DNA from 3 places in the Pseudomonas sp. AC255 genome. Region 2 is predicted to be linked to each of the others. Evidence: predicted binding sites of a transcription regulator. Region 2 holds the regulator's gene; each other region holds the start of a gene.

Region 1 (10,456 bases), 3.3 Mb from region 2:
GGTGGACGCGATTCGATCAGGCCCAAAGTCGCTTTGCTCAGGAACGAACGGTTGTCAGCTTCGGCTACGCGTGGCACGAACTGGCCATCTTCCAGGCTCGGGTGATCCGGGTAGTTGAGCTTCAGGGTTTCCAGGCTGGTGGCCGCCAGATCGTCGAGGTGCAGACGCTGGTAGGCTTCGGTCATCACCGCCAGGCCGTCGCCGACCGATGGGGTTTCCTGGAAGTTTTCCACGACGTACTTGCCACGGTTGGCAGCGGCTACATAAGCCTGACGGGTCAGGTAGTAGTCAGCGACGTGGATTTCGTAGGCGGCCAACAGGTTGCGCAGATAGATCATGCGCTGCTTGGCGTCCGGCGCGTAGCGGCTGTTCGGGTAGCGGCTGGTCAGCTGCGCGAACTCGTTGTACGAGTCGCGGGCGGCGCCCGGGTCACGCTTGGTCATGTCCAGCGGCAGGAAGCGCGCCAGCAGGCCGACGTCCTGGTCGAACGAAGTCAGACCCTTGAGGTAGTACGCGTAATCCACGTTCGGATGCTGCGGATGCAAACGAATGAATCGCTCGGCGGCAGACTTTGCAGCTTCCGGCTCGGCGTTCTTGTAGTTGGCGTAGATCAACTCCAGCTGAGCCTGATCGGCGTAGCGACCGAACGGATAACGCGACTCCAGAGCCTTCAGCTTGGCTGTGGCGCTGGTGTAGCTGTTGTTGTCCAGGTCAGTCTGAGCCTGCTGATACAGCTCGGCTTCGCTGAGGTTTTCGTCTACGACTTCCTTCGATGAGCAAGCAGCGGTCAATGCGAGGATGGCGATCAGCAGCAGGTGTTTCACTTGCATGGCGGCTTGCGTCCCTATGACGGCCGCTGTCTTGGGCGGGGCCGTCCTGTTATGATGAGCGCCCCGTTGAAAAGCCTCGGGGCAAAAGACGCCGTATTTAACCACAAGCGCGCAGCCGAAACCAAAGGCTGTGCCGACGCCCAGTCCGAGCATGTCCGATAAAATTGAACTTCGCGCAGAGGTGCCGTCCGAATTGGGCGGCCAACGCCTCGATCAAGTCGCCGCCCAACTCTTCGCTGAGCACTCACGCTCGCGCCTTTCCGCCTGGATCAAAGAAGGTCGCCTGACTGTGGACGGGGCGGTGATCCGCCCGCGCGACATTGTGCATGGCGGTGCCGTCCTTGAGCTGACTGCCGAGCAGGAAGCCCAGGGCGAGTGGATCGCCCAGGACATCGAGCTCGACATCGTCTATGAAGACGACGACATCCTGGTGATCAACAAGCCTGCGGGCCTGGTGGTGCACCCGGCCGCCGGTCACGCCGATGGCACCCTGCTCAACGCTTTGTTGCACCATGTGCCGGACATCATCAATGTCCCGCGCGCCGGTATCGTGCATCGTCTGGACAAGGACACCACCGGTCTGATGGTGGTGGCCAAGACCATTCAGGCGCAGACCAAGCTGGTCGCACAATTGCAGAGCCGCAGCGTCAGCCGTATCTACGAGTGCATCGTGATCGGCGTCGTCACCGCCGGCGGCAAGATCAATGCGCCGATCGGTCGTCACGGCCAGCAACGCCAGCGCATGGCAGTGATGGAAGGCGGCAAGCCTGCCGTCAGCCATTACCGCGTGCTCGAGCGTTTCCGTTCGCACACCCACGTGCGGGTGAAACTGGAAACCGGTCGGACCCACCAGATCCGCGTGCACATGGCGCACATCAACTTCCCATTGGTCGGCGATCCTGCGTATGGCGGGCGTTTCCGCATTCCGCCTGCGGCCAACCCGACCATGGTGGAATCGCTCAAGCACTTCCCGCGTCAGGCGCTGCACGCGCGTTTCCTTGAACTCGATCACCCGACGAGCGGTGAGCGCATGAGCTGGGAATCGCCGCTGCCGGAAGATTTCGTCTGGCTGCTGACCCTGCTCAAGCAGGATCGCGAGGCCTTCGTCGGATGAACTGGCTGACGCCGGACTGGCCTGCGCCGGCCAGCGTCAGGGCCTGTGTCACCACCCGCGAGGGTGGTGTCAGCGAGGCGCCGTTCGACAGCCTGAATCTGGGCGATCATGTCGATGATCGTCCGCAGGACGTTGCCGAGAACCGTCGGCGTCTGACCGAACACTTCTCCATACAGCCTGCCTGGTTGCAGCAAGTGCACGGGATCACCGTTGCGCATGCTGATCCGGGCATCGTTGCGACTGCAGATGCCAGTTGGACGGCAACGCCGGGTATTGCCTGCGCGGCGATGACGGCAGACTGTTTGCCGGCATTGTTCTGCGATCGTGCCGGCACGCGTGTCGCGGCCGCTCATGCCGGTTGGCGTGGTCTGGCGGCGGGCGTGCTTGAGGCAACTCTCGACAGCCTCGATGTTCCTGCTGACGAGGTACTGGTCTGGCTCGGCCCGGCCATTGGCCCCAAAGCCTTTGAAGTCGGTCCGGAAGTACGGGAAGTCTTCATCAATCAACTGCCTGAAGCAGCAGAAGCGTTCGTACCGAGCAACAATGCCGGCAAGTTCATGGCTGATATCTATCTGCTGGCGCGCCTGCGTCTGGCTGAACGGGGTGTCACGGCTGTTTATGGTGGCGGTTTCTGCACCGTGACCGATCCGCGCTTCTTCTCCTATCGCCGTGCGTCGCGCACCGGTCGTTTCGCCTCCCTTGTTTGGCTCACCCGCTAAACTCTCTGATCTGCATCAACTCTCCGACGCTTGAATCTCCCAGAATCGACCGCATCTACAGTGGTATCTGGCAGGTTTCTTTATTCAGGATGGTTTCTTAGGTCCGGCCTGCTCAAAAGGAAGGTGACCCATGCGTATTGACCGTTTAACCAGCAAATTACAGTTGGCCCTGTCCGACGCCCAGTCGTTGGCGGTTGGCCACGATCATCCGGCCATCGAGCCGGCGCACTTGATGCAGGCCATGCTTGAACAGCAGGGCGGTTCGATCAAGCCGTTGCTGATGCAAGTAGGCTTCGACGTCAACAGCTTGCGTAAAGAGCTGACCAAAGAGCTCGATCAACTACCGAAAATCCAGAACCCGACCGGCGACGTCAACATGTCGCAGGATCTGGCGCGTCTGCTCAATCAGGCTGACCGTCTCGCTCAGCAGAAGGGCGACCAGTTCATTTCCAGCGAACTGGTGCTGCTCGCCGCGATGGACGAGAACAGCAAGCTCGGCAAGTTGCTGCTCGGCCAAGGCGTGAGCAAGAAAGCCCTGGAAAACGCGATCAACAACCTGCGTGGTGGCGAAGCGGTAAATGACGCCAACCACGAAGAGTCGCGGCAGGCGCTGGACAAGTACACAGTCGACCTGACCAAACGCGCCGAAGAAGGCAAGCTTGATCCGGTGATCGGCCGCGACGACGAAATCCGTCGCACCATTCAGGTTCTGCAACGCCGCACCAAGAACAACCCGGTGCTGATCGGTGAACCTGGCGTGGGTAAAACCGCGATCGCCGAGGGGCTGGCGCAGCGCATCATCAACGGCGAAGTGCCGGACGGCCTCAAAGGCAAACGCCTGCTGTCGCTGGACATGGGCGCGTTGATTGCCGGTGCCAAGTATCGCGGCGAGTTCGAAGAGCGCCTGAAATCGTTGCTCAACGAACTGTCGAAGCAGGAAGGGCAGATCATTCTGTTCATCGACGAACTGCACACCATGGTCGGCGCTGGTAAGGGCGAAGGCTCGATGGACGCCGGCAACATGCTCAAGCCTGCGCTGGCTCGCGGCGAGTTGCACTGCGTCGGCGCGACCACGCTCAACGAGTACCGCCAATATATAGAGAAGGATGCGGCGCTCGAGCGGCGTTTCCAGAAAGTCCTGGTGGACGAGCCGAGCGAAGAAGACACCATTGCCATTCTGCGTGGCCTCAAGGAGCGTTACGAGGTCCACCACAAAGTGGCGATCACCGACGGCGCGATCATCGCTGCGGCCAAGCTCAGCCATCGCTACATCACGGATCGACAGCTGCCGGACAAGGCCATCGACCTGATCGACGAGGCAGCCAGCCGTATCCGCATGGAGATCGACTCCAAACCGGAAGTACTCGATCGTCTGGAGCGGCGCCTGATTCAGCTGAAGGTGGAATCCCAGGCGCTGAAGAAAGAAAGCGACGACGCGGCGAAGAAACGCCTGGAAAAACTCCAGGAAGAAATCGAGCGTCATGAACGTGAGTATTCCGATCTGGAGGAAATCTGGAACTCGGAGAAAGCCGAGGTGCAGGGTTCTGCGCAGATTCAGCAGAAGATCGAACAGTCGCGCCAGGAACTGGAAGCCGCGCGCCGTAAAGGCGACCTGAATCGCATGGCCGAGTTGCAATACGGGGTGATCCCCGATCTGGAACGCAGCCTGCAAATGGTCGACCAGCACGGCAAGAGCGAGAACCAGTTGCTGCGCAGCAAGGTGACTGAAGAAGAGATTGCCGAAGTCGTGTCGAAGTGGACAGGCATCCCGGTGTCGAAAATGCTCGAAGGCGAGCGCGACAAGCTGATGAAAATGGAGAGCCTGTTGCACAAACGGGTAATCGGTCAGGAAGAAGCGGTTGTGGCTGTGGCCAACGCCGTACGGCGTTCCCGCGCCGGACTGTCCGACCCGAATCGTCCGAGCGGCTCGTTCATGTTCCTCGGCCCGACCGGTGTCGGTAAAACCGAGCTGTGCAAGGCTTTGGCCGAATTCCTTTTCGATACCGAAGAGGCGATGGTGCGGATCGACATGTCCGAGTTCATGGAGAAACACTCCGTGGCTCGTCTGATTGGTGCGCCACCGGGCTACGTCGGCTATGAAGAGGGCGGCTACCTGACCGAAGCGGTGCGTCGCAAGCCGTATTCGGTGATCCTGATGGACGAAGTCGAGAAGGCGCACCCGGATGTGTTCAACATCCTCCTTCAAGTGCTTGAGGATGGCCGTCTGACCGACAGTCACGGGCGTACGGTGGACTTCCGCAACACGGTGATCGTGATGACCTCCAACCTCGGGTCGATGCAGATCCAGGAGCTGGTCGGTGATCGCGAGGCGCAGCGCGCTGCGGTGATGGACGCGCTGACCTCGCACTTCCGTCCTGAGTTCATCAACCGGGTTGACGAAGTGGTGATCTTCGAGCCGCTGGCGCGGGATCAGATCGCCGGCATCACCGAGATCCAGTTGGGCCGCCTGCGCAGCCGCCTGGCCGAGCGCGAGCTGAAGCTGGAGCTGAGCCCGGAAGCGATGGACAAGCTGATCGCCGTCGGTTACGACCCGGTGTATGGCGCACGTCCTTTGAAACGGGCGATCCAGCGCTGGATCGAAAACCCGCTGGCGCAGTTGATCCTGTCGGGTCATTTCATGCCGGGCGACACCGCCACCGGCAAGGTCGAGAACGACGAAATCGTTTTCGGCTAAGCCTCAGCGGCAATGAAACCGGGAAGGCCTCGCATTGCGAGGCCTTTTTTCGCCAGGCTGTTGAACTCAAAGGAAAAGGCTTGTAAAGTGCGCCCCGCAGTCAGTCACCGGCAGCGTTTCAACCCACCGGGTTGGAATCTGAAATAAGTTGCAAATCATTAACTTGAAAGCAATTTAGGGGGTTGACAGAGGTGTTCTAGGTTGTAGAATAGCGCGCCTCAGACACACGAACGCAGCGATGCGAACGGGTGGCGAGATGCAACAAAGCTTCACCGTTGTAAATTGAAATGTGTAGTTCCGTGATAGCTCAGTCGGTAGAGCAAATGACTGTTAATCATTGGGTCCCAGGTTCGAGTCCTGGTCACGGAGCCAATTTCAAACCGGGGTATAGCGCAGTCCGGTAGCGCGCCTGCTTTGGGAGCAGGATGTCAGGAGTTCGAATCCCCTTACCCCGACCATATTTGGGTCGTTAGCTCAGTTGGTAGAGCAGTTGGCTTTTAACCAATTGGTCGTAGGTTCGAATCCCACACGACCCACCATTTTTGAAACCAGTTTGCGCTGGGATCGAATCTTAAGATCAGAGGCCAAAAGCGCTGATCGAAGAAGGCGATCTTTGAAAGGTCGCCTTTTTTTACCGGGGTATAGCGCAGTCCGGTAGCGCGCCTGCTTTGGGAGCAGGATGTCAGGAGTTCGAATCCCCTTACCCCGACCATATTGAAAATCCTCGTATCGAAAGATGCGGGGATTTTTTTGCCTGCCGAAAGGCGAATCCCTTCAAGTCGTCATACAACCTGCCGATAGCCCGCTAACACGAGGGGACTGCCAACGCTTCGCCCCTTGAACCTGGCCACTACAAGAATAAGGGCGTTTGTCATGTTGCTTCGTCAGTTGAATATTGCTCCCCGGGCTGCCCTGGGATTTGCCCTGATCGCGGTGTTGGTGGCCTTGCTCGGCGTGTTTGCGCTGGGGCAGATGTCGAGCATTCGCGACAGCGAGGTGGCGGTGGAGAACCGCTGGTTGCCGAGCATCCGTGGCGGCGACGAGATCCGCGAACTGATGTTGCGCATCCGTACCATCTCCCTGCGCATGGCGCTCGATCAGGATCCGGCCAATATCGCCACCTATCGCGGCCAGATGGACACCCGCGACAAGGAACTGAGCGAGAAGATCGCCGCCTACGACAAACTGGTCGACACTGCCGAAGGTCAGCAGCTGTATGACCAGTTCAAGAAAACCTTCGCCGCCTATCGCACCGGCATCGCCCAGTCATTCACCCTCGCCGAGCAAGGCAAGCGTGACGAGTTGACCAAATTGTTGCTGGTTGACATGAAGACCGTGGTCGACGGCTCCGGCAAGCAACTCAACGATCTCGCCGATCTGTTCGCCCGCCAGGTCGCCGCCGAAAGCGAGAAGTCCGCCGCGCATTATGAAACCTCGCGGACCATCGTCAGCCTGTTCATTGGTCTGGCAGCGCTGGCCACGGTGGCGCTGGCGATGTTGCTTACGCGCAGTATCGTGCGCCCGCTGAGCAGCGCCGTGGATGCCGCAGAAAGTGTCGCCAAGGGCGATCTCACGCGGCCGATCGAAACCCATGGCAACGACGAAGTCAGCCGCTTGCTCAAGGCCTTGGCGACGATGCAACAGAACCTGCGCGAGACGCTGCAAGGTATCAGCGGCTCAGCCACACAACTGGCCACCGCCGCTGACGAACTGAGCGCCGTCACCGTCGACAGCACCCAAGGCCTGCAAGAGCAGAACAACGAAATCGAACAAGCTGCCACTGCGGTCAACGAGATGACCGCTGCGGTGGAGGAGGTCGCGCGCAACGCGGTGTCGACGTCCGATGCCACGCGCCAGTCCAGTCAATCGGCGCAATTGGGCCAGGAGCGCGTCAGCGAAACCGCCAGTGCGATCAACGCCCTGGCCAGTGATGTACAGAACACCGGCGAACTGGTGCAGTCGCTGGCCAATCAATCGCAAGACATCGGCAAGGTTCTGGACGTGATTCGCGCAATCGCTGAGCAGACCAATCTGCTGGCGCTCAACGCTGCCATCGAGGCAGCACGTGCGGGCGAAAGCGGTCGAGGTTTTGCGGTGGTAGCCGATGAGGTGCGCGCGCTGGCGTATCGCACCCAGCAATCGACGCAGGAAATCGAACAGATGGTGCAAGGCATGCGCAGCGGTTCGAGCCAGGCGCTGGAGTCAATGCAGGCCAGCGCATCTCGTGCGGCGAGTACGCTGGTTCTCGCAGAGCGGGCAGGTGAGGCGTTGGTGACGATCACGGCGTCGGTGCACGAGATTCACGAGCGCAACCTCGTGATCGCCAGCGCCGCCGAGGAGCAGGCGCAAGTGGCGCGGGAAGTGGATCGCAATCTGGTGAACATTCGCGACCTGTCGGTGCGTTCGGCTGCGGGTGCTGATCAGACAAGCGCGTCGAGCCATGAGCTGTCGCAACTGGCCAATGCGCTACAGGGCATGGTGCGACGCTTTCAGCTCTGATCGACAGCCAATAAAAAGCCCCGCGCGATGCGGGGCTTGGAATAAAGATCAAAGGTGGGAGCGAGGCTGCTCGCGAATGCGCCGGATCTTCGAGCAGCACGAAAACCTGTGGGAGCCGGGCTTGCCCGCGATAGCGGTGGGTCAGGCGACAGAAATATCAACTGACCCGGCGCCATCGCTGGCAAGCCAGCTCCCACAGATGTTGGCCCTAGTGCAGTTTCAGACGCGGTTCGGTGCCACGACCAATCTTGCTGCCCAGCATCAGCATCGCCGTGCGGAACGGCCCGTACAGCGCCATCTGGTGCATACGGTACAGCGACACATAGAACATCCGCGCCAGCCAGCCTTCGAGCATCACGCTGCCGGTCAGGTTACCCATCAAGTTACCCACAGCTGAAAAACGCGACAGCGAAATCAGCGAGCCGTAGTCGGTGTATTTGTACTCCGGCAGGGACTTGCCTTCGATGCGCAGTTTCAGCGACTTGGCCAGCAGCGACGCCTGTTGATGCGCCGCTTGTGCCCGTGGCGGCACGTTGCGATCGGTGCCCGGTTGCGGACAGGCCGCGCAGTCACCGAAGGCAAAAATGTTTTCGTCGCGAGTGGTTTGCAGAGTCGGCAGCACTTGCAGCTGATTGATGCGATTGGTTTCCAGACCGTCAATGTCCTTGAGGAAACCCGGTGCGCGGATGCCGGCAGCCCAGACTTTCAGGCTGGCCTTGATCTCGTTGCCATCGGCGGTGATCAGGCTGTCGGCAGTCACTTCGCTGACTGCTGCGTTGGTCATCACATTGACCCCGAGCTTTTCCAGCGTCTTGTGCACCGGCCCGCTGATGCGCTCCGGCAGGGCAGGCAGCACCCGTGGGCCGGCTTCGATCAGCGTGATGTGCATGTTTTCCGGTTTGATCCGGTCCAGACCGTACGCGGCCAATTCATGGGCGGCGTTGTGCAGTTCTGCCGCCAATTCGACGCCGGTGGCGCCAGCGCCGACGATGGCCACGCTGATTTGCTCGACCACATCGGTCTGCCCGGCGTGGGCGCGCAGATAATGGTTGAGCAATTGCTGATGGAAGCGCTCGGCCTGTTTGCGCGTATCAAGAAACAGGCAATGCTGCGCCGCGCCCTGGGTGCCGAAATCGTTGGTGGTGCTGCCGACGCTGATCACCAGCGAGTCATAAGCCACTTCACGCGCCGGCACCAGTTCGACGCCGTTTTCGTCATAGGTTGCCGCCAGCTGGATTTTCTTCTGTGCGCGATCGAGACCGCTCATGCGCCCGAGCTGGAACTCGAAGTGGTTCCATTTCGCCTGGGCGACATAATTGAGTTCGTCTTCGGAGGAGTTCAGGGAACCGGCGGCCACTTCGTGCAGCAGCGGTTTCCAGATGTGGGTCAGGTTCGCGTCGACCAGCATCACGCTGGCCGTGCCGCGCTTGCCCAGAGTCTTACCCAGACGGGTAGCCAACTCCAGACCGCCGGCGCCGCCGCCGACAATGACAATACGATGGGACATAGGGATAACTCGCAAGGTTTTTAAAGGAAATCGGTGCGGTTACCCGAGGGAGCGCAAGGCAGCTCATAACGTCAGGTAACTGATAAATCGGCTCAACAGGCCCAGACCAATGGTCACTGCCAGCACCAGCACCAGGAGCATCCACGGCCGGAAAGGCCGGCGCTCGACACGGTGTTGGGACAATTGCAGGTACTCTTCGACATGCTTTTGGTCTTCGGGGTTCAGGCGGCTGGTCATATTTGCCTCGTCAGGTAGACGTTACTGAATGAGCACAGGCTACAGCGGTTTTCAGCCCGGATTGAACGCAGCGTAGCCGCTGTCCGGGACCGGTTCGACGCACACGCTATCGTCGAGGCGAATGATGCCGCTTTGTAACACCCGCGCGGTGATCCCGCCATGCCCGCGCACGGCCTGGAAAGTGCCCGGGCCGAGATTGTTCTGCAAACGTGCGCAGGGCTGACACCAGCCAGTGGTTTCGAGTATCGCTTGCCCGATGCGAAAGCGCCGCCCCTTCAGGCTAAACAAATTGATTCCGCTTATAACGAGATTGCGCCGCAGATCTTCAGGCCGGACCGGCTCGTCATCGGGACGGCCCATCAATGCATTGATCACCGCCAAGTGCTCCCACTGAATCAGCGTCACCTGTCGCGCATTGCGAACGCCCGGGCGGGCGTGGTCGCCGGTGAGCCCGGCTTCCAGCCGCGCCTCGACCGCGTCCAGCTCAAGCATCGGCCCACGGGATTCTGGACGCACACCGATCCAGCGCACACGACCGGTTTGCGGAACCTCAGCGATCAACTGCTGCAGCGGCGTCACAGGCTGATACCCACGTCGAACACAATGCTGCGGCCGAGGTTGCTGCGCAGAAAGTCCGGCGCGTCGGGATGAGCAAACAGCACCCTGGCGAATGTCGGGCCGACCAGCGACAGCGAGCGCCAGCCCTGACGCAGATATTCGGTCGGTGGCGGGAAATGACTGTTGAGGTCGAGCACTTCGCGCTTGAGGCTGGCGAAGGCGATGATGTCCAGTTCACCCAGATCCATGCCGCGTTCCTTGTAGTTGTGCGCCTTCTTGCGCAGGGTTGGCGCCAGG
Region 2 (10,456 bases):
AGGGTGGGCAATTGCTCGCGCGGATCAAGGGTGTGCGCAAGAAGCTCTCGCAGGATCTGGGCTTCCTGATGCCGACCGTGCACATCCGCGACAACCTTGATCTGGCGCCGAGCGCGTATCGCTTGACGCTGATGGGCGTGATTCTCGCTGAGGCCGAGATCTACCCGGACCGCGAACTGGCGATCAACCCCGGCCAGGTGTATGGCTCGCTCAACGGGATCAACGCCAAAGATCCGGCTTTCGGCCTGGAGGCGGTGTGGATCGAAATCAGCCAGCGCGCCCAGGCGCAATCACTCGGCTACACCGTGGTCGACGCCAGCACCGTGGTCGCCACGCACTTGAACCAGATTCTGTACAAGCACTCCAGTGAGCTGATTGGCCACGAGGAAGTGCAGCAACTCATGCAATTGCTGGCCAAGAGCTCGCCGAAACTGGCGGAAGAGCTGGTGCCGGGCGTGGTTTCGCTGTCGCAGTTGCTCAAGGTCCTGCAAGCGCTGCTCGCCGAGCACGTGCCGGTGCGCGACATCCGCAGCATCGCCGAAGCGATCGCGAACAACGCCGCGAAGAGTCAAGATACCGCCGCGCTGGTCGCCGCTGTGCGGGTCGGCGTATCCCGTGCAATCGTCCAAAGCATTGTAGGCACTGAGTCCGAGCTGCCTGTAATCACATTGGAACCAAGGTTGGAACAGATATTGCTCAATAGTCTGCAGAAGGCAGGACAAGGCTCGGAAGAGGGCGTTCTGCTGGAGCCGAGCATGGCCGAGAAGCTGCAACGTTCGTTGATCGAAGCGGCCCAGCGTCAGGAAATGCAAGGCCAACCGGTGATCCTGCTGGTAGCAGGCCCGATTCGCGCGATGCTCTCGCGTTTCGGCCGCCTCGCAGTGCCAGGGCTGCATGTACTGGCCTACCAGGAAGTACCGGACAACAAGCAAGTGACCATCGTTGCGACAGTAGGGCCCAACGGCTGAGGTAGTGGTTTATGCAAGTTAAGCGTTTTTTCGCCGCCGATATGCGTCAGGCCATGAAGCTGGTTCGCGATGAGCTGGGCGCTGATGCCGCCATCATCGGCAACCGCCGCATTGCCGGCGGCGTCGAGTTGACGGCGGCTCTGGATTACAAATTGTCGGCGCTGGCGCCACGGGTTCCGAACATGGAACTCGAAGACGAGCTGCGCAAGACCCAGTCGCGCATCGTCACCGCCCAGGCCGAGCTGAGCCTGCGTGGCGAAGCCGACGGCAACACCAATCAGCAGTTGTTCGCCGGGCTGCCGTTGACCGCAGGCCTGCCGCTGACCGCTGCCGAGCCGCTGAGCGAGCCAACCTACGCTGCCCCGGCGCGTCCGGCTGCAGCGCCTGCGCAGGCCTCGGCGGGTGTCGATCCGCGAGCACTGGATTCGATGCGTTTTGAATTGAACAGCCTGCGAGAGCTGATGGAAGTGCAGCTCGGCACCCTGGCCTGGAATCAGTTGCAAGGCAGCCGTCCGGCCCAGGCCAATCTGTATCGCCGTCTGCAGCGCATCGGCCTGTCCGGCCCGCTGTCGCGCGATCTGTTGGCGATGATCACCGATATCGAAGAACCCCGTCAGGCCTGGCGCATGCTGCTGGCGCACCTGGCGCGGATGATTGCCGTACCGGAAGTCGAGCCGCTGGAAGAGGGCGGTGTGATTGCCATGGTCGGCCCCGCCGGCATGGGCAAGACCACGACGCTGGCCAAGCTCGCCGCGCGTTACGTGCTCAAGTACGGCGCGCAGAACGTTGCACTGGTGAGCATGGACAGCTTCCGCATCGGCGCGCAGGAACAATTGAAAACCCTCGGGCGCATCCTCAACGTGCCGGTAACGCACGTCGATCCGGGTCAGTCGCTGGTGCAGGCATTGGATCCACTGCTACGCAAACGCGTGGTTTTGATCGATACTGCCGGCCTGCAAGCCAGTGATCCGGCGTTGCGCATGCAGCTTGAGAGCCTGGCCGGGCGTGGCATTCGCTCAAAAAATTATCTGGTCCTGGCAACCACCAGCCAGAAACAGGTTCTAACCGCCGCTTATCACAGTTACAAGCGTTGCGGGCTGGCCGGCTGCATCCTGACTAAACTGGATGAAACGGCCAGTCTCGGCGAAGTGTTGAGCCTGGCGATCAGTCATGAATTGCCGGTCGCGTACCTGACCGATGGCCCACGGATTCCGGATGATCTGCATCTGCCGCGTCGTCATCAATTGGTCAGCCGCGCCGTCAGCGTGCAAATGCAGGAAGAACCCAGCGAAGAAGCCATGGCTGACATGTTCGCTGATATCTATCACAGCCCGACCAAGCAGGTTGGCTGAGGTAATCATGAACAGTTTTTGTACCTACATCGATGGTCTGCCACGCATTGTTCCGATCAGGAACGCGCAGCCAGTAATGTGGCCTCCGTCTATGCAAGACAAGGTAAAGAAATAACATGGGCAGCATGCATCCCGTACAGGTGATCGCGGTGACCGGCGGCAAAGGTGGCGTCGGCAAGACTAACGTGTCAGTGAACTTGTCGCTGGCGCTGGCAGAGCTTGGCCGTCGGGTCATGCTGCTGGACGCCGACCTGGGCCTGGCGAACGTCGACGTTCTGCTGGGGCTGACACCCAAGCGCACACTGGCCGACGTCATCGAAGGCCGTTGCGAATTGCGCGACGTGCTGTTGCAAGGCCCGGGCGGGATTCGCATCGTGCCGGCGGCCTCCGGCACGCAGAGCATGGTGCACTTGAGCCCGGCGCAACACGCCGGCCTGATCCAGGCGTTCAGCGACATCGGCGACAATCTCGACGTGCTGGTGATCGACACCGCTGCGGGTATTGGTGACTCGGTAGTCAGTTTCGTACGCGCCGCCCAGGAAGTGTTGCTGGTGGTCTGCGACGAGCCGACTTCGATCACCGACGCTTACGCGCTGATCAAGTTGCTCAACCGCGACTACGGCATGAACCGCTTCCGCGTGCTGGCCAACATGGCGCAGAGCCCGCAGGAAGGGCGCAACCTGTTCGCCAAGTTGACCAAGGTCACGGATCGCTTCCTCGACGTCGCCCTACAATACGTCGGCGCCGTGCCATACGACGAAAGCGTGCGCAAGGCAGTGCAGAAGCAGCGCGCCGTCTACGAAGCCTTTCCCCGTTCCAAGTGCGCACTGGCCTTCAAGGCCATCGCCCAGAAGGTCGATACCTGGCCGCTGCCCGCCAACCCGCGCGGGCATCTGGAATTTTTCGTCGAGCGTCTCGTGCAGCAAACCGCAGGGCCTGTGATATGACCGCCAGTGGCATGAATCTTTACAAAAAGTCGGCGCGTGACGCGCAATACGAATTGATCGAGCGCTACGCGCCGCTGGTCAAGCGCATTGCCTATCACTTGCTGGCGCGCCTGCCGGCCAGCGTGCAGGTCGAAGACCTGATCCAGGCCGGGATGATCGGTTTGCTGGAAGTCTCGACCAAATACGACGCCAGCAAAGGCGCCAGTTTCGAAACGTACGCGGGCATTCGAATCCGCGGCGCGATGCTCGATGAAGTGCGCAAAGGGGATTGGGCACCACGCTCGGTTCACCGTAATACCAGGATGGTCAGCGACGCGATTCGCTCGATTGAAGCTAAAACCGGCCGTGACGCTAAAGATCACGAGGTTGCGGCCGAACTCCAATTGAGTCTCGACGATTACTACGGGATTCTGAATGACACCTTGGGCAGTCGCCTGTTCAGTTTCGACGACCTCTTGCAGGACGGCGAACACGAAGGGCTGCACGAGGATGGCGCCAGTGCTCATATGGAGCCGTCACGCGATCTGGAAGATGAACGCTTCCAGGCGGCGCTGGCGGACGCGATTGCCAATTTGCCGGAGCGTGAGCGACTGGTGTTGGCGCTGTACTACGACGAAGAGCTGAACCTCAAGGAAATCGGTGAAGTCCTTGGCGTCAGTGAATCGCGGGTCAGCCAGTTACACAGCCAGTGCGCGGCCCGTCTGCGGGGGCGTTTGGGGGAGTGGCGAGCGCGCTGAAGGCAGTGTGGGGACACTGCGAAACGAGGCTGGTGCGGTGATGAACGGCGCCGGTCTCGATCCGTTGTGCTCCAGACAAACTTTAAGTGCTGCGCCGATTGATTGAAGTGGCGCGTCCAGGTGCTGGGCGCGTTTAAGACTGCTTGGAGGTCGAATTGAACAAAGACATGAAAATCCTCATCGTTGATGACTTCTCAACGATGCGGCGGATCATCAAGAACCTGCTGCGCGATCTTGGGTTCACCAACACCGTCGAGGCCGACGATGGCACCACTGCCATTCCGGTGCTCAACAGCGGCAGCATCGACTTTCTGGTAACGGACTGGAACATGCCGGGCATGACCGGTATCGACCTGCTGCGTCACGTGCGCGCCGATGAAAAACTCAAGCACCTCCCGGTGTTGATGGTGACTGCTGAAGCCAAACGCGAGCAGATCATCGAGGCCGCTCAGGCCGGTGTGAACGGTTACGTAGTCAAACCTTTCACGGCTCAAGCGTTGAAAGACAAAATCGAGAAGATTTTCGAACGCATCGGCTGATGAATGCGCGGGGGAGCTATGGAGCATAACGAATCATCACAGGGCGATTTCGAATCGACCCTGAAAAAACACGCGGTCGAACTGGTCGAAAGCCTTGAAAAAGGCAAGTTCGGCGACGCGGTGCAACTGATCCATGAGCTCAATCAGACCCGTGACCGCGGCCTGTATCAGGAAGTGGGCAAGCTCACACGTGAACTGCACAGTGCGATCGTCAATTTCCAGATCGATCCGCACATGCCGCAGGCCGAGGAAGTGTCGCAAATCACCGACGCCACCGAACGCCTGGGCTATGTGGTCAAGCTGACGGAAGCCGCGGCCAACCGCACCATGGATCTGGTGGAAAGCGCCACGCCGGTGGTCAACAGTCTCGCTGATGAAGCGCAGACGTTGAGCGCCGATTGGGGCCGCTTCATGCGTCGCGAGGTCGGGGCTGAAGAGTTCCGTGAACTGGCGCGCCGGGTCGACGGTTTTCTGTCACGCAGCAGCACGGACAACCGTGCGGTGTCGAGCAACCTCAACGACATCCTGCTGGCTCAGGATTACCAGGACCTCACAGGTCAAGTGATCAAGCGTGTGACCCAACTGGTCACCGAAGTCGAAAGCAATCTGCTCAAACTCGTGCTCATGGCCAGTCAGGTCGACCGCTTTGCGGGCATCGAACATGACCGCGCCGCAATGCTTGCTGAAAAAGATCCACAAAAACATCTCTCGCAGGGTGAAGGTCCGCAGATTCATGCCGATAAACGAGAAGACGTTGTGTCCGGTCAGGACGATGTGGACGATTTGTTATCCAGCCTTGGATTCTAGAGTTTCGGAATTCGGGTTTTTTGGGTTTTTAGACCTGTAGGAGCACCCCATTAATGAGCTTCGGCGCCGATGAAGAGATCCTTCAGGATTTCCTGGTTGAGGCCGGCGAGATTCTTGAGCAACTGTCCGAACAACTGGTCGAGCTGGAAAGCCGTCCGGATGATGCAGATCTGCTCAATGCAATTTTTCGCGGTTTCCACACTGTAAAAGGGGGCGCCGGCTTCCTTCAGCTCAATGAGCTGGTGGAGTGCTGTCACATCGCCGAAAACGTGTTCGACATCCTGCGCAAGGGTGAGCGTCGCGTTGATGCAGAACTGATGGACGTGGTGCTCGAAGCACTGGACGCGGTGAACAGCATGTTCAGCGAAGTCCGTGAGCGTGCACCGATCACCGCTGCCACGCCGGAACTGCTGGCCGCGCTGGCGCGTCTGGCCGAACCGCAATCGGCGGATGAAGCCCCGGCTTCGCCGGTTGCCGAGATGATCGAAGAACTGGTCGTTGAAAGCGACTCCTCGGACGACATCACCGATAACGAATTCGAACAACTGCTGGACTCGCTGAACGCCGTCAAGGCCCAGGCCGAGGCTCCGGCCGCTGCTGTGGCGCCCGCGCCGGTTGCCGACACGGCGGCGAGCGATGAAATCACCGACGCCGAATTTGAATCGCTGCTCGATCAGCTGCACGGCAAGGGCCAGTTTGCTGTCGATGCGGTCACTCCGGCGGCACCAGCAGCGCCGGCTGCTCCGGCCGCGGGCGACAGCTCGGACATCACCGACGACGAATTCGAAGCCTTGCTCGATCAGTTGCACGGCAAGGGCAACTTCGCCGTTGACGCGCTGGAATCGGCCATCGCTTCGGCCCCGTCAGCACCTGCTGCACCGGCAGCCGCTGCGGCCGGCAGTGATCTGATCAGCGATCACGAATTCGAATCGCTGCTCGACGAATTGCACGGCAAAGGCAAGTTTGACGCCAGCGCTGCGACTGCCGGCTCCGTGTCGAGCGTCGCCACGCCAGCGGCGAAAGCTCCGGCTGCCGCTGCTGCGCCGAAGCCTGCCGCCAAGCCTGAACCGAAAGCCGAGGCGCCGAAACCGGCCGCCGCTGCTGCACCGGCTCCGGCCCGTGCGCCAGCTGCTGCCCCGGCAGAAAAGCCGGCCAGCGAAGCGGAAACCACCGTGCGCGTCGACACCGCGCGGCTCGACGAGATCATGAACATGGTCGGCGAGCTGGTGCTGGTGCGTAACCGTCTGGTGCGTCTGGGCCTCAACAGCGGCGACGAAGCCATGTCCAAGGCCGTGTCGAACCTCGACGTGGTCACCGCTGACCTGCAGACCGCCGTGATGAAGACGCGGATGCAGCCGATCAAGAAGGTCTTCGGGCGCTTCCCGCGTCTGGTTCGCGACCTCGCGCGTCAGCTCAAGAAAGAGATCAACCTGGAACTGGTGGGCGAAGAAACCGACCTCGACAAAAACCTTGTCGAGGCCCTCGCCGACCCGCTGGTCCACTTGGTGCGCAACGCCGTCGACCACGGCATCGAGTCGCCGGAAGAACGCGAAGCATCGGGCAAGGCCCGTGGCGGTCGCGTGGTGCTGGCGGCCGAGCAGGAAGGCGACCATATCCTGCTGTCGATCTCCGACGACGGCAAAGGCATGGACCCGAACGTCCTGCGTTCGATCGCGGTAAAACGCGGTGTGATGGACAAGGACGCCGCCGATCGCCTGAGCGATACCGAGTGCTACAACCTGATTTTCGCCCCGGGTTTCTCGACCAAGACCGAGATCTCCGACGTGTCCGGCCGTGGTGTCGGCATGGACGTGGTGAAGACCAAGATTTCCCAGCTCAACGGTTCGATCAACATCTACTCGACCAAGGGCCAGGGTTCGAAGATCGTCATCAAGGTGCCGCTGACCCTGGCGATCATGCCGACGCTGATGGTCATGCTCGGCAATCAGGCGTTCGCGTTCCCGCTGGTCAACGTCAACGAAATCTTCCACCTCGACCTGTCGACCACCAACGTCGTCGACGGTCAGGAAGTGGTGATCGTGCGCGACAAGGCGCTGCCATTGTTCTACCTCAAGCGCTGGCTGGTGAGCTCCGCCGCTCACGAAGAGCAGCGCGAAGGCCATGTGGTGATTCTTTCGGTGGGCACTCAGCGCATCGGCTTCGTCGTCGATCAACTGGTCGGCCAGGAAGAAGTGGTCATCAAGCCATTGGGCAAAATGCTCCAGGGAACTCCGGGCATGTCCGGCGCCACCATCACCGGTGACGGCCGCATTGCGCTGATTCTCGATGTTCCAAGCATGCTCAAGCGTTACGCCACAAAGCGTATTTGAATCCGGGGCGGCGGCGCGATGACGCGCCGCTGCACCTAATGGAGTGTTTATGGCAGTCAAAGTCCTGGTGGTGGACGATTCGGGTTTTTTCCGCCGCCGCGTCTCGGAAATTCTTTCGGCGGATCCGAGCATCCAGGTGGTCGGTACGGCCACCAACGGTAAAGAGGCGATCGATCAGGCCATGGCCCTCAAGCCTGACGTGATCACCATGGACTACGAGATGCCGATGATGGACGGCATCACGGCAGTGCGGCACATCATGCAGCGCTGCCCGACCCCGGTGTTGATGTTCTCCTCGCTGACGCATGAAGGCGCGCGGGTAACCCTCGATGCGCTGGACGCTGGCGCGGTGGATTTCCTGCCGAAGAATTTCGAAGACATCTCGCGCAACCCCGAGAAGGTCAAGCAACTGCTTTGCGAGAAAGTCCACAGCATCTCGCGCAGTAACCGTCGTTTCAGTGCCTACAGCGCGCCGGCTCCCGCCGCTGCGCCAGCGCCGACGCCTGCTCCGGCAGCGTCGAGCTACGGCAGCCACACGAGCCACAGCAGCCCTGTCCCGGCACGTCCGGCACCTGCGCCAGCGCCTGCTCGCGCATCCGCTGCCAGCGCTTCGTCGCCGGCACCGAAACGCAAAGCCTACAAACTGGTTGCCATCGGCACCTCGACTGGCGGCCCGGTCGCGCTGCAACGTGTACTGACGCAATTGCCGGCGAACTTCCCGGCGCCGATCGTGCTGATCCAGCACATGCCGGCGGCGTTCACCAAGGCGTTTGCCGAGCGTCTCGACAAGCTCTGCCGCATCAGCGTCAAGGAAGCCGAGGATGGCGACATCCTGCGTCCGGGCCTGGCGCTGCTGGCGCCGGGTGGCAAGCAGATGATGATCGACGGCCGTGGCGCGGTGAAGATTCTGCCGGGTGACGAACGTTTGAATTACAAGCCGTGCGTGGACATTACCTTCGGTTCTGCAGCCAAGTCTTACGGCGACAAAGTTCTGGCAGTCGTACTGACCGGCATGGGCGCCGACGGCCGCGAAGGCGCGCGTCTGCTCAAGCAGGGCGGCAGTTCGGTGTGGGCGCAGGACGAAGCTAGCTGCGTGATCTACGGCATGCCGATGGCCATCGTCAAAGCCGATCTGGCTGACGCGGTGTATGGTCTGGACGACATCGGCAAGCACATCGTCGAGGCGTGTATCTGATGGATGTTCTCAGCCTAATCGGCCTCATCATGGCGTTCGTCGCCATCATCGGCGGCAACTACCTTGAAGGCGGTCACCTGGGCGCGCTGGCCAACGGCCCGGCGGCGCTGATTGTACTGGGCGGCACGGTCGGTGCTGCGCTGCTGCAATCGCCGATGAGTGCGTTCAAGCGCGCCATGCAGATTCTCGGCTGGATCTTCTTTCCGCCGCGTGTCGACCTGGCTGGTGGCATCGACCGCGTGGTCAATTGGAGCCTGACGGCGCGCAAGGAGGGCTTGCTCGGCCTCGAAGGCGTGGCCGACGCCGAACCTGACAGCTATTCGCGCAAGGGTCTGCAACTGCTGGTCGACGGCGCCGAGCCGGAAGCCATTCGCAGCATTCTCGAAGTGGATTTCTACACTCAGGAATCCCGCGACATCGAAGCGGCCAAGGTGTTCGAAAGCATGGGCGGCTACGCGCCGACCATCGGCATCATCGGTGCGGTGATGGGCCTGATCCACGTGATGGGCAACCTCGCCGATCCGTCGCAACTGGGTAACGGCATTGCCGTGGCGTTCGTCGCGACCATCTACGGCGTGGCCAGTGCCAACCTGATCCTCTTGCCGGTCGCGGCCAAGCTCAAGTCCATCGCGTTGCGGCAGTCGCGTTATCGCGAAATGTTGCTGGAAGGAATTCTGTCGATCGCCGAAGGTGAAAACCCTCGTTCCATTGAGTTGAAGCTGCAAGGCTTCATGGACTAAGGGAATAACCTCATGGCTCGTCGTCGCCACCAGGAAGAACACGTCAATCACGAGCGCTGGCTCGTGTCCTACGCGGATTTCATCACTTTGCTGTTCGCGTTTTTCGTGGTGATGTACTCGATCTCGTCGATCAACGAAGGCAAATACAAAGTCATTTCCGAAGCGCTGATCGGCGTGTTTACCGACTCCGATCGCTCGCTCAAGCCGATTCCGATCGGCGACGAACGACCGAAAACCGTGACCCCGGCCAAGCCGCTGGTCAAGGATGCCGAACAGGTCGACGCCGGTATTTCCGGGGCCAGCGATCCGCTGAAAAGCATCGCCGATGACATCAGTGCCGCCTTCGGTGACTTGATCAGCTCCAACCAGATGACCGTGCGCGGCAACGAGTTGTGGGTCGAGATCGAGCTCAATTCCAGCCTGTTGTTTGGCAGCGGCGACGCCATGCCGAGCGACATCGCGTTCAACATCATCGACAAGGTCGCGGCGATCCTCAAACCGTTCGATAACCCGATCCACGTCGAAGGCTTCACCGACGATCAACCGATCCGCACCGCGCAGTACCCGACCAACTGGGAACTGTCCTCGGCGCGCTCGGCGAGCATCGTGCGCATGCTCGCCATGCAGGGCGTAAACCCTGGGCGACTGGCGTCGGTGGGCTACGGCGAATTCCAGCCAGTGGCGAACAACGCCACGGTCGAAGGCCGGGCGAAGAACCGTCGAGTGGTGCTGGTGGTGTCGCGCAATCTTGATGTGCGCCGCAGCCTGACGGGCACCGGAACCGCCAATGCGCAACCGGACGCGGCGTTGAAGCGCGCTGGCACACAAACTGCACCGACCC
Region 3 (10,456 bases), 1.2 Mb from region 2:
GTCGGCCATGGCCAGCAGGATGTCCTCGAAGTACGGTTTCAGGCGTGCGGAACCTGAGTCGAACATCGGCCGGTTCTCGGCGTCCATGATCTGGATGCGCAAGCCGTTCGGCGTGATTTCGAAGAGGATCTGATCCTTGAACTTCTGCAGTTGCGGGTTCTCGTCGACCTTGTTCTGCAGTTCTTGCAGGAGCAGTTCGAGACGCTCCTTCTCGACCTGCTCGGCCATGCCTTCAACCTGATCGGTGTCGACCGTAACCTTGTCCGGTTGCGGTTGCGACTTCACTTCCGGGTTGAGGGTGTTTTCCGGCGCCAGGGTCGGCGTGCCACCCAAGTCGATGATGTACGGCGTGCCGCTTTCGGAGAAGCCGACCGGGTCCTTGAAATAACCGGCGATGGCGATCTTCTGTTCCGGCGTAGCGGTGGACAGCAGCCACAGCACGAGGAAGAACGCCATCATCGCCGTGGCAAAGTCGGCGAAGGCGATTTTCCACGCCCCGCCGTGGTGCCCGGCGGCAATGCGCTTGACGCGCTTGACGATGATCGGCTGATTATTTTCCATGACTTAGCGACCGCGAACCGCTTGTTCCAGCTCGGCGAAGCTTGGACGGTGCGCCGGGTACAGAACCTTGCGCCCGAACTCGACCGCCAGCGACGGCGGCATGCCGGACGCCGAAGCCACCAGCGAGGCCTTGATGGCTTCGTAGACGTTGAGCTCTTCCTTGGCATCGTGGGCCAGGGAATGCGCCAGCGGACCGAAGAAACCGTATGCCGCGAGAATACCGAAGAAGGTACCGACCAGTGCCGCACCCACGTGCAGACCGATCGACGCCTGGTCGCCCTCGCCCAGCGAGGCCATGGTCACCACGATACCGAGTACCGCCGCAACGATACCGAAACCGGGCATGCCGTCGGCGATGCCGTTGACTGCGTGCGATGGGTGCTCGAGGTCTTCCTTGAGGCTGTACAGTTCCATGTCGAACAGGCCTTCCAGTTCGTGCGGAGCCATGTTGCCGGAGGACATGATGCGCAGGTAATCGCAGACGAACGCGGTCATGCGTTCATCCTTGAGCACCGCTGGGTACTTGGCGAAGATCGGGCTCGCGGCGGCATCTTCGATGTCGCCTTCGATCGCCATCATGCCTTCGCGGCGGCTCTTGTTGAGGATCTCGTAGATCAGCCCGAGCACTTCCAGGTAGAAGGTGTGGGTGAAACGCGAACCGAACATGCTCAGGGATTTCTTGAGCACGTGCATCGTCATGTAACCGGGGTTGGCCTGGAGGAACGCGCCGAGGGCCGCACCACCGATGATCAACACCTCGAAGGGCTGGATCAGGGCGGCAATCTTGCCGTGGGAGAGCACGTATCCGCCGAGCACGCTCGCGAATACGACGATGATGCCGATAATTTTAGCCATAGGTAGAAGGTACTTGTTTAAGTCGGGTTCAAGGTCATATTCGGAAGTTAAAAAATCTCTTCTTCTACTTATCGGCAAAACTGCGCCAGACTATAGCCAGTTCAGGCGAAAAGCCAATTTAGCCCATGCCGGGCGCGTCTACAGTCAGTGAAGATCTCGTCCAGACATGGCTAATGAAACGAACATTCCATCGGTAATACCGACCACGCTCCAGGCTTGGGTCAAGCTGCTCGACAGCGTCCGCCTGCCCGTACCACAAGAGGCTCACGACAAAGTCTGCCGGGCGATCCGCGACAATCGCAGCTCGCTGCGCGACATCGCCGATCTGATGCAGGACAGCCCGGCGCTGGCCTTGAGCGTCATCCGTGAGGCGAATCGTCACACCCACGGCACCATGGCCGCGCCGGCGGAAAATCTTGAGGTGGCAATCAATCGCCTGGGCCTTGCCCGCACCGAAGAATTGCTCGCGCGCCTGCCCGCCGAACCGCACCGGCAAATCCCCAAGGCTTTGCGCCAATTGCAACTGATCAGCCAACACGCGACACAACAGGCCAACGGTTTTTTTGCCAGTCGTCTGGCGCGGCTGTGGCAGGACATCCACTGGGGCAGTCTGCTGTTCTTGTCGCCGCTGTGGCCGTTGGCGCTGACCTATCCGCAGTTGCTCGAAGAGTGGGAACTGCGCGTGATCCACAAGGGCGAGTCGGCACGTGTGGTCGAAAAGCAATTGTTCGGCGTGCGCCTGTTGAAGATCGCCGAGGCACTGGTCCACGCCTGGCATCTGCCGATCTGGGTCGAGCAAGGCTACAAATTGCTGCTCAGCGAACAACGCGAACTGGTCAAAGTGCTGCGCATCGCCCGCGACAGTGAACACCCGCTGCGCCAGCAGAATCGCCTCGACGATGACCCGACATTGCGCCGCTGGCTCAACCAGCCGGCGAATACCGTGCTGCTGGCCAATGGGCTGGCGCTGTCGGCGCAACAGGCCTGGGACAGTCCGCACAGCAAGCGCTGGCAGTACCTGACCAGCCTCTATCTGCAGATTTCCATGGACGAAGTGCAGCAACAGTTGCACCAGCAAGCGGCGAACAGCGCGCGTCAGCATGCGATGCCTGATTTATGGCACCCGGCGGTTTCGCTGATCTGGCCGTGGGGCACTCGTCGCTTGCCGGCCGGCATGCTCCCGGCCGCAGCGCCGAATGCGGATGACTTGGGCCAGTGGCGTCGGCAATGCGCCGAACTGCTCGCCGAGCCCAGCCGCTTCACCAATGCCATGAGCCTGACCGTCGCCGCCCGCGAGGCACTGGTGGCTAGCGGCATGCGTCGGGTGATGATTCTGATGGCCGACCGCACACACACGACCCTGCGCGTGCACCAGACCGCCGGTTTGCCGAAGGATGCGGCGGCGCTGAGTTTTGCCGTCGGCCAAAGCAAAGTCCTGCAACGCCTGCTCGCTCAGCAGGCGCAGGTGCGGATCACGCCGGAGAACAACGGGCAATTCTCGGCCTTATTGCCAGCGAGCCTGCGCACGTTGTTTCGCGGTGAGCATCTGTTCCTGCGTTCGCTGGTGAATAACGGCCGGGTGATCATGATCGTCGTTGCCGATCAGGGCGGCGGGCCGTTCGCCGACATCACCGTACAAGCCTTCGGCAAAACCGTGCAGTGCATCGAAAAAGCCCTGCACAGCTTTAGCAGCCGTGGCCAATGAGCCTGCGCTACAATCCTCCCCTTTGTGCTCTGGAGACCTCACATGTCTGACTTCTCTGGCTTGCCGCTTGTCATCGAGCCGAGCGACCTGCTGCCGCGTCTGGAGTCCCCGGAACTGATCCTGGTGGACCTGACCAGCCCTGCCCGGTATGCCGAAGGTCACTTGCCCGGCGCACGTTTTGTCGACCCGAAACGCACCCAGCTCGGCCAGCCACCGGCCCCCGGGCTGATGCCGGCGAAGGCCGATCTGGAAGCGTTGTTTGGTGAGCTCGGTCATCGCAAAGACGCGGTCTACGTCGTGTATGACGATGAAGGCGGCGGCTGGGCCGGGCGTTTCATCTGGCTGCTCGATGTCATTGGCCACGACAAGTACCACTATATAGACGGTGGTCTTCCGGCCTGGCTGGCGGACGGCATGCCCATGTCGATTCAAGTGCCGGCCGCCGTCGGTGGCCCAGTGTCGCTGACCCTGCACGACGAACCGACCGCCACCCGCGAATACCTGCAAAGCCGTCTCGGCGCGGCCGATCTGGCGATCTGGGACGCGCGTGGGCCGCTGGAATATTCCGGCGAGAAAGTCCTCGCCGCCAAGGGTGGCCACATCCCCGGTGCGGTCAATTTCGAATGGACTGCCGGCATGGACCAGACGCGTCAGTTGCGTATCCGCAGCGACATGCCGCAGATCCTCGAAAACCTCGGGATCACCAAGGACAAGGAAATCATTACCCACTGCCAGACCCATCACCGGTCGGGCTTCACTTATCTGGTGGCCAAAGCCCTCGGTTATCCGCGGGTCAAGGGCTACGCCGGTTCCTGGGGCGAATGGGGCAACCACCCTGACACGCCAGTCGAGATTTAAGGTTTTTAAGGACAACTAATGAAAGAGCGTCTGTTTATCCTCAGCCAGTACCTGCTGCCGCATCACCTGCTGTCGCGCCTGGCCGGCTGCATCGCCGAATGCCGCGTGCGCTGGTTCAAGAATGCCTTCACGCAATGGTTTGCCAAGCGTTATCAAGTGGACATGTCGCAAGCACTGGTCGAAGACCTGACCGCTTACGAGCACTTCAACGCCTTCTTCACGCGTGCTCTGAAAGACGGCGCGCGTCCACTGGACGAGACGCCGGGCGCGATCCTCAGCCCGGCCGACGGTGCGGTCAGCCAGCTCGGCCCGATCGAGCACGGTCGTGTGTTCCAGGCCAAGGGCCACAGCTTCAGCGTGCTGGAGTTGCTCGGCGGGGATGCGGCCAACGCAGCGCCGTTCATGGGCGGCGACTTCGCTACCATTTACCTGTCGCCTAAGGACTACCACCGCGTGCACATGCCGCTGGCCGGCACCCTGCGCGAAATGGTCTACATCCCGGGCCGCATTTTCTCGGTGAACCAGACCACTGCCGAAAACGTCCCGGAGCTGTTCGCCCGCAACGAGCGCGTGGCGTGCATTTTCGATACAGAACGCGGGCCGATGGCCGTGGTGCTGGTCGGTGCGATGATTGTCGCTTCGATCGAAACCATGTGGGCCGGTCTGGTCACGCCACCGAAGCGCGAGCTGAAAACCTTCCGCTACGACGAAGCCGCACGCGCACCGATTCATCTGGAAAAAGGCGCGGAACTTGGGCGCTTCAAGCTGGGTTCGACGGCGATCGTGCTGTTTGGCCCGGATCAGGTGAAGTGGGCGGAAGAGCTGGTGGCCGGTTCACCCGTGCAGATGGGCCAAGGCCTGGCACTGCCAAAAGCGTGACTCTGTTCGCGGAAGCAGCCGAGGCTGCTTCCGCAAACCGCGGCATTTGCTGCTATGGTTTTGCTCATGAGCCAGACCCTCTTCTCTCCCAAGCTGCGCGCTCCGACTCCCACGCAAACGCGCCTGTCGTTCTGCGACGCCAGCCCGCGCGACCTCAAGCGCTGGATCGCCAGCCTGCCCAAAGCCAACATCGGCGAAACCGCCCGCCTGCTGTATCAAGGCCTCGGCGAACTGAACCTGTTGCTCACTCCCAGCGACAATCGCCTGCAACTCCTGGAACTGCTGCGGCCCGAGGTGTATTTCGTCTGCCAGCATCTGGAACGGCACTTTCTGCATCAGGCGATCATGCTCGACGAGCGTTCGCGCAAAGTCAGCAACCTGTGTCAGGCGCTGCAAGGTCAGTTGGCCATCGGCTATAAACAGATCGTTCTGCGCATCCTGCCCAAATACAGCAAGGATCGCGCGACGTTGGTCGGCACCGCCTTGCAACGCGCGGCGCATGCCCTCAAGGCGCAACTGGTGCGCGCCACGCAGCTGTACAGTTCACCGCCGGAACACGCGTGGCTGGAATTGCATCAGCTGTATCGCAGCGCTGCGCAATTACAGCTGCAACAACGGCGGCTGCGCGATGATCTGGCGTTTTTGACCAGCGAATTGAGCGTCGAACAGACCTACATCGCCGCACTGCTATTGGGCAGTGCCCGGTGCAATCAATTACGCCAGAGCCAGATTGCTCGTCTGGCCGAGGTGATCGAGCCATGGAGCGCCCTGCTCAAGCTGCATCCCGACAGCGCCGACGACGGCTTGTTTGCGGTCAGTCCGGAACTCGATGTCGGCCCGCGCTACCGCAAAATGTTTCGCAGTGAACAACAGAGCGCGCTCCTGGGCTTCGACCCGCAGCCCTTGGTCAAGCAGCTCGAAACGCACCTGCTGCAGCAGCCGACTTCGCCCCCTGCCTGTTTCCGCCGGTCTCAGCATCGATACCCTGCAACATCTGCACGCGACCTGGGGCCAGGCTGCCGAACGCAGTTTTCAGCGCAGCGCCGGCCAGGGCACATTGACCGTGTGCGTCGGCATGAGCGCCCTGCACTTCTACCTCGGCGGCGAGCGCACCTTCAGCGAGTTGCTCAAACATCCCGGTGCCCGCGCGGCAAATTTCAGCAGCGTGGTGGCCAACGGCGAAAAGGACAGCTGGAGTCAGGCGTTCGACGCTGCCCCGCAAAGTAACGATGAACTGTTGCCGTACGAGGAAATCCAGTACGACCAGTTGAGCGAGGATGAAGGCCCCGGCAACTCGCCGAACTATCCGACTTACGCCTTGCCGGTGATCAACCATAGCCCCGGCGGCTATTGCCTGGCCTGGCCGAGCGAGGTGCCGGCGGAATTGCAGGCCGGGGAAATGCTCGGCATTCAGGACAGCGAGGGCAAAGGCTGGAGCATTGCGGTGATTCGCTGGATCCGCCAGGTGCGCGGTAGCGGCACGCAGATGGGCATTGAACTGGTCGCGCCACACGCGCAGCCGTGCGGGCTGCAACTGGTTCGTTCCAAGGACGATCACAGCCATTATCTGCGCGGTTTGCTGTTGCCGGAGATCAGCGCGATCGATGTGCCGGCCACCGTGCTTGCGCCGCGCCTGCCGTTCCAGGAAGGCAACAAGGTGTTGATCAACACCCAGGGCGAAGAACACCGCGCCGGGCTGGATCGGCGGGTGGCGAGTACGCACAGCTTCAACCAGTTCGCCTATCGCTCGCTGGATCCAGCGCAGAATGGCGGGGGTGAGGAGGATTTTGATTCGTTGTGGAATTCGCTTTAAAGCAAAAGATCGCAGCCTTCGGCAGCTCCTACAGGGAAATGCATTCCAAATGTAGGAGCTGCCGAAGGCTGCGATCTTTGTGCTTTGTCAGTTACAACTGCCCGTCACGATCCCGGAAACCCAGCAGATACAACACACCATCCAGCCCCAGCGTTGAAATCGCCTGCTTCGCCGACTGCTTGACCAACGGTTTGGCGCGGAACGCCACGCCCAGCCCGGCAATCGCCAGCATCGGCAAGTCGTTGGCGCCGTCGCCGACGGCAATGGTCTGCTCCAGACGCAGACCTTCCTTGTGCGCCAGCTCCTTGAGCAAGTCAGCCTTGCGCTGCGCATCGACAATCGGTTCGATCGCCACGCCGGTGCACTTGCCGTCGACCACTTCCAGCTCGTTGGCGAACACGTAGTCGATGCCCAGCCTGGCTTGCAGCTGCTTGGCGAAATAAGTGAAGCCGCCGGACAGGATGGCGGTTTTGTAGCCGAGCCGCTTGAGTTCGGCGAACAGGGTTTCAGCACCCTCGGTCAGGCGCAGCGAGGCGCCGATCGAGTCGAGCACGCTGACGTCGAGGCCCTTGAGCAGCGCCAGACGCTCCTTGAAGCTGGCGCGGAAATCCAGTTCACCGGCCATGGCGCGCTCGGTGATTTCCGAAACCCGGTCACCCACGCCGGCCGCTTTGGCCAGCTCATCGATGACTTCCGCTTCGATCAGCGTCGAGTCCATGTCGAACACCGCCAGACGCCGGTTGCGGCGAAACAGCGAGTCTTCCTGGAAGGCGATGTCGACGTTCAATTCCTGGGCAACGCTGAGGAATTCGGCGCGCAGGGCCTGCGGATCGGCGGCTTCACCGCGCACGGAAAACTCGATGCAACCCTTGCCCTTGTCGGCCGGCGTGTCCAGCGGCATGCGCCCCGACAGACGGTCGATATGGTCGATGTTCAAGCCATATTTGGCGGTGATCGCGCTGACCGCCTGCAACTGGCCGGCTGTGACTTTGCGCGTCAGCAGGGTAACGATATGGCGTTTCTTGCCCTGATTGCCCACCCACTGCTGGTAATCCTCTTCGGACACCGGGGTGAAACGCACTTGCTGATCCAGTTCGTAGCCCTTGAACAGGATGTCCTTGAGCACTGACTTGCCCTGTTCGGAATCGGGAATTTCAACCAGGATGCCGAACGACAGGGTGTCGTGGATCACCGCCTGACCGATGTCGAGAATGTTCACACCACCTTGTGCCAGAACACCGGTGATGGCCGCTGTCAGACCGGGACGGTCGACTCCCGTGATGTTAATCAGGACGATTTCGCGCAACGCGCACCCCGCAACTGGAAAAAAACCGCATTCTACCCACTTTCAGTGACCATCGGGCACCGCGAGCGCTTTGCCGGTCTGGGGCCTGTCGCTATACTGCGCGTCAACTTCACGGACAAAGAGCCGAGCTCAAGTGAACCGGCCCACGCCAGTCAAAACCGATAACTTCTTCCTGCTGATCTTCCGTGCACTGCGCCACCGCCGTGTACCGATTGCATTGCGCATTGCCAGCCACAACGTGATCCTGGTCGCTCTGGCCCTGGTGATCTATGCCGGGGTGATGGGTCTGCAATTCAAGCAGGCCATGCACGAGCAGGCCGATGCGCTGGGCGAAAGCCTGACCACGCAGACCGCCACCTCCGCCACCGAGCTGCTGGTGTCCAACGACATCCTCAGCCTCAACGTGCTGCTCAACAACCTGACCAAGAACAAACTGGTCGCCCACGCGGCGATCTACAGTGTGGACAACCGCATCCTCGCCGAGTCCGGTCAGCGTCCCAAGCACAGCCTGCTGGGCGAAGCCGAGGGCATGTACGAGAGCAAGATCACTTTCCAGGACGTGACTGCCGGGCAACTGCGCATCAGCCTGGACATGGATCAGTTCCAGCAGCCGATGACCATCAGCCTGCAAAGCATGGGCATTCTGAGCGCAATTCTGCTGGCGCTGTCATTGGCTCTGAGTCTGCGCATGGGCCGCTATCTGTCGACGCCGTTGCTGCAATTGCGCGTGTGGCTGCGCCGGATCGACGCGTACACCCCGGGCATTGATCGTCAGGACGAAATCGGCGATCTGGCGCGCCAGCTGCACGCCAGCTACGCCCCGGAACCGGAGCCTGAGCCCGAACCCGAGCCGGAATTCGCCGAGGAAGAAGACGAGCCTGAATTCGAGGTGCGTAACCTGCGCGATCCGAGCTTCGACGAAAGCCGCCCGCTGGCCGCGAAGAAACCGGCACCGCGTCACCTGGTCAGCACCGTCGAAGACGATGATGACGATGACGCTTTCGCCGACCTGCGCGACGAATCGCTGAACGGCGCCGCCCAACCGCTGACGCGCAAACCGAGCCCTGACGTGCCACAGCACACCGCCGTACTGGCCGTGCAACTGGGCTCGCAGGAACAATTGCGTCGTTTGCCTCGCGCACGTCTGGAAGAATTGCAGGAACGCTATCGCGACTGCCTCGAGCAGGCCGCGTCGCTGTATCAGGGCGAAATCGAAACCCTCAACGATGGCAGCACGCTGTTGCTGTTCCACACCGAAGACTGCGGCGACGATTACCTGACCAATGCCATCTGCTGCGGCGAACTGCTGCGTGCACTCGGCCACCAATTGCAGATTGAGGTCGCAGACAGCGGCATCACCCTGCAATTGCAGCTGGGCCTGACCTTGGGCGATGAGTTGTTCGGTCTGAGCCAGATTGATCTGCTGCTGACCGATTCGGCCCAGGATGCACTGGCCTTGTCGCAACACAGCCGCAATCTGCTGCTGGTCGAGCGCAAGATCAGCGATGACACCTTGATCCGCCAGCGTGCGCGGATCCGGCCGATCGCCAGCCCTGAAGGCGCTTGCTGTGTAGAACGGTTGATGGAGCCTTATCCGTCGATGCTCGAACGGCAACTGGCGCGGATGCATGAGCGCCGGGCGTAAGGCTTAGGCCAGATACGCAAAAGCCCGCAGACAATTGATTGTCTGCGGGCTTTTTGTTGCCTGCGCTGGCCCCTTCGCGAGCAGGCTCGCTCCCACCAGGTCTGCTCGCCGCCGATCAAATGTGGGAGCGAGCCTGCTCGCGAAGTGGCCAGCGTTGAAGACGAATAATCTCTGCCCCCCAGATACAACAAAGCCCGCACAAGGCGGGCTCTGTTCTGACGCGTTCCAGCCTCAGAAGCGAAACACTTCCATATCGGTACGAATAGGCGAGGCCATCGGAATCTTTGGCTGCTTCTCGGCATCCGCCGCCGGCGCTGCGGGTTTCGGCGCGGCTTTACGCGGTGCCTCGGCCACGGGCGGCTGGTTGGCCAGTGGCTTGAGCGCCACCGACAGTTGCTCGGCCAGACGCTGCAACAGAACCCCTTGTGCCTGTACCTGGGAAGCGGTGCTGCCGGCGTGCGTTTCCTGCAGGTGAATGATGCGGTTATCGCGCACCTTGCCGCGACGATCGATCAAACGCCATTGCGCATCGAGAATCGCCGGTTGTTTCGCCCCGGAATCCAGACGGGTGATGGTCAGCAGAACCTGCACATCCGGCGTGAATCCGGCAGTAGCAGGCGCCAGCACCACACGCTGACTGTCAAGGTGACCGGCGACCTGACGCATCAGCAGTTGATCGATATCCGACGAAAGGCTGCCAGCCCAACGACCGTCGGTCGCCGCTTGCAGGCTGCCGTCGGGTTGACGTTGCAGCAGGGTTTCGCGTTGCAGGTAATCGGCAACAACTACCGGCCCCAGCAAAACCGCCATGCCTGCGCTTTGCGCAGGCTGAAC

The links. The regulator FliA, encoded in region 2, starts transcription of late flagellar genes. The targets are predictions, from matches to a motif close to CTAAAGTTTNNNNNNNNNNNGCCGNTAA.
Region 1: a site for FliA is predicted at 6,132-6,159, ahead of ACZZ0K_RS01410 (methyl-accepting chemotaxis protein). Genes of this name have one in related genera too.
Region 3: a site for FliA is predicted at 1,485-1,512, ahead of motA (flagellar motor stator protein MotA). Genes of this name have one in related genera too.

The regions. Positions count from the first base shown of each region.
Region 1 is NZ_OZ409841.1:276,886-287,341, forward strand. It holds gene ACZZ0K_RS01370 (outer membrane protein assembly factor BamD) at 1-830, opposite strand, end outside; gene rluD (23S rRNA pseudouridine(1911/1915/1917) synthase RluD) at 982-1,944, shown strand; gene pgeF (peptidoglycan editing factor PgeF) at 1,941-2,663, shown strand; gene clpB (ATP-dependent chaperone ClpB) at 2,794-5,358, shown strand; tRNA gene ACZZ0K_RS01390 (tRNA-Asn) at 5,655-5,730, shown strand; tRNA gene ACZZ0K_RS01395 (tRNA-Pro) at 5,740-5,816, shown strand; tRNA gene ACZZ0K_RS01400 (tRNA-Lys) at 5,822-5,897, shown strand; tRNA gene ACZZ0K_RS01405 (tRNA-Pro) at 5,994-6,070, shown strand; gene ACZZ0K_RS01410 (methyl-accepting chemotaxis protein) at 6,232-7,857, shown strand; gene ACZZ0K_RS01415 (NAD(P)/FAD-dependent oxidoreductase) at 8,066-9,364, opposite strand; gene ACZZ0K_RS01420 (DUF3094 domain-containing protein) at 9,428-9,601, opposite strand; gene ACZZ0K_RS01425 (MOSC domain-containing protein) at 9,653-10,180, opposite strand; gene ACZZ0K_RS01430 (DUF1780 domain-containing protein) at 10,177-10,456, opposite strand, start outside.
Region 2 is NZ_OZ409841.1:3,548,094-3,558,549, reverse strand. It holds gene flhA (flagellar biosynthesis protein FlhA) at 1-968, shown strand, start outside; gene flhF (flagellar biosynthesis protein FlhF) at 980-2,320, shown strand; gene fleN (flagellar synthesis regulator FleN) at 2,437-3,267, shown strand; gene fliA (RNA polymerase sigma factor FliA) at 3,264-4,004, shown strand; gene ACZZ0K_RS16190 (chemotaxis response regulator CheY) at 4,172-4,543, shown strand; gene ACZZ0K_RS16185 (protein phosphatase CheZ) at 4,562-5,350, shown strand; gene ACZZ0K_RS16180 (chemotaxis protein CheA) at 5,404-7,680, shown strand; gene ACZZ0K_RS16175 (protein-glutamate methylesterase/protein-glutamine glutaminase) at 7,730-8,875, shown strand; gene ACZZ0K_RS16170 (flagellar motor protein) at 8,875-9,615, shown strand; gene motD (flagellar motor protein MotD) at 9,628-10,456, shown strand, end outside.
Region 3 is NZ_OZ409841.1:4,737,902-4,748,357, forward strand. It holds gene motB (flagellar motor protein MotB) at 1-561, opposite strand, end outside; gene motA (flagellar motor stator protein MotA) at 565-1,416, opposite strand; gene ACZZ0K_RS21425 (HDOD domain-containing protein) at 1,583-3,121, shown strand; gene rhdA (thiosulfate sulfurtransferase) at 3,164-3,979, shown strand; gene asd (archaetidylserine decarboxylase) at 3,998-4,858, shown strand; partial or broken gene ACZZ0K_RS21440 (molecular chaperone) at 4,925-6,671, shown strand; gene serB (phosphoserine phosphatase SerB) at 6,763-7,977, opposite strand; gene ACZZ0K_RS21450 (AhpA/YtjB family protein) at 8,111-9,622, shown strand; gene ACZZ0K_RS21455 (PqiC family protein) at 9,854-10,456, opposite strand, start outside.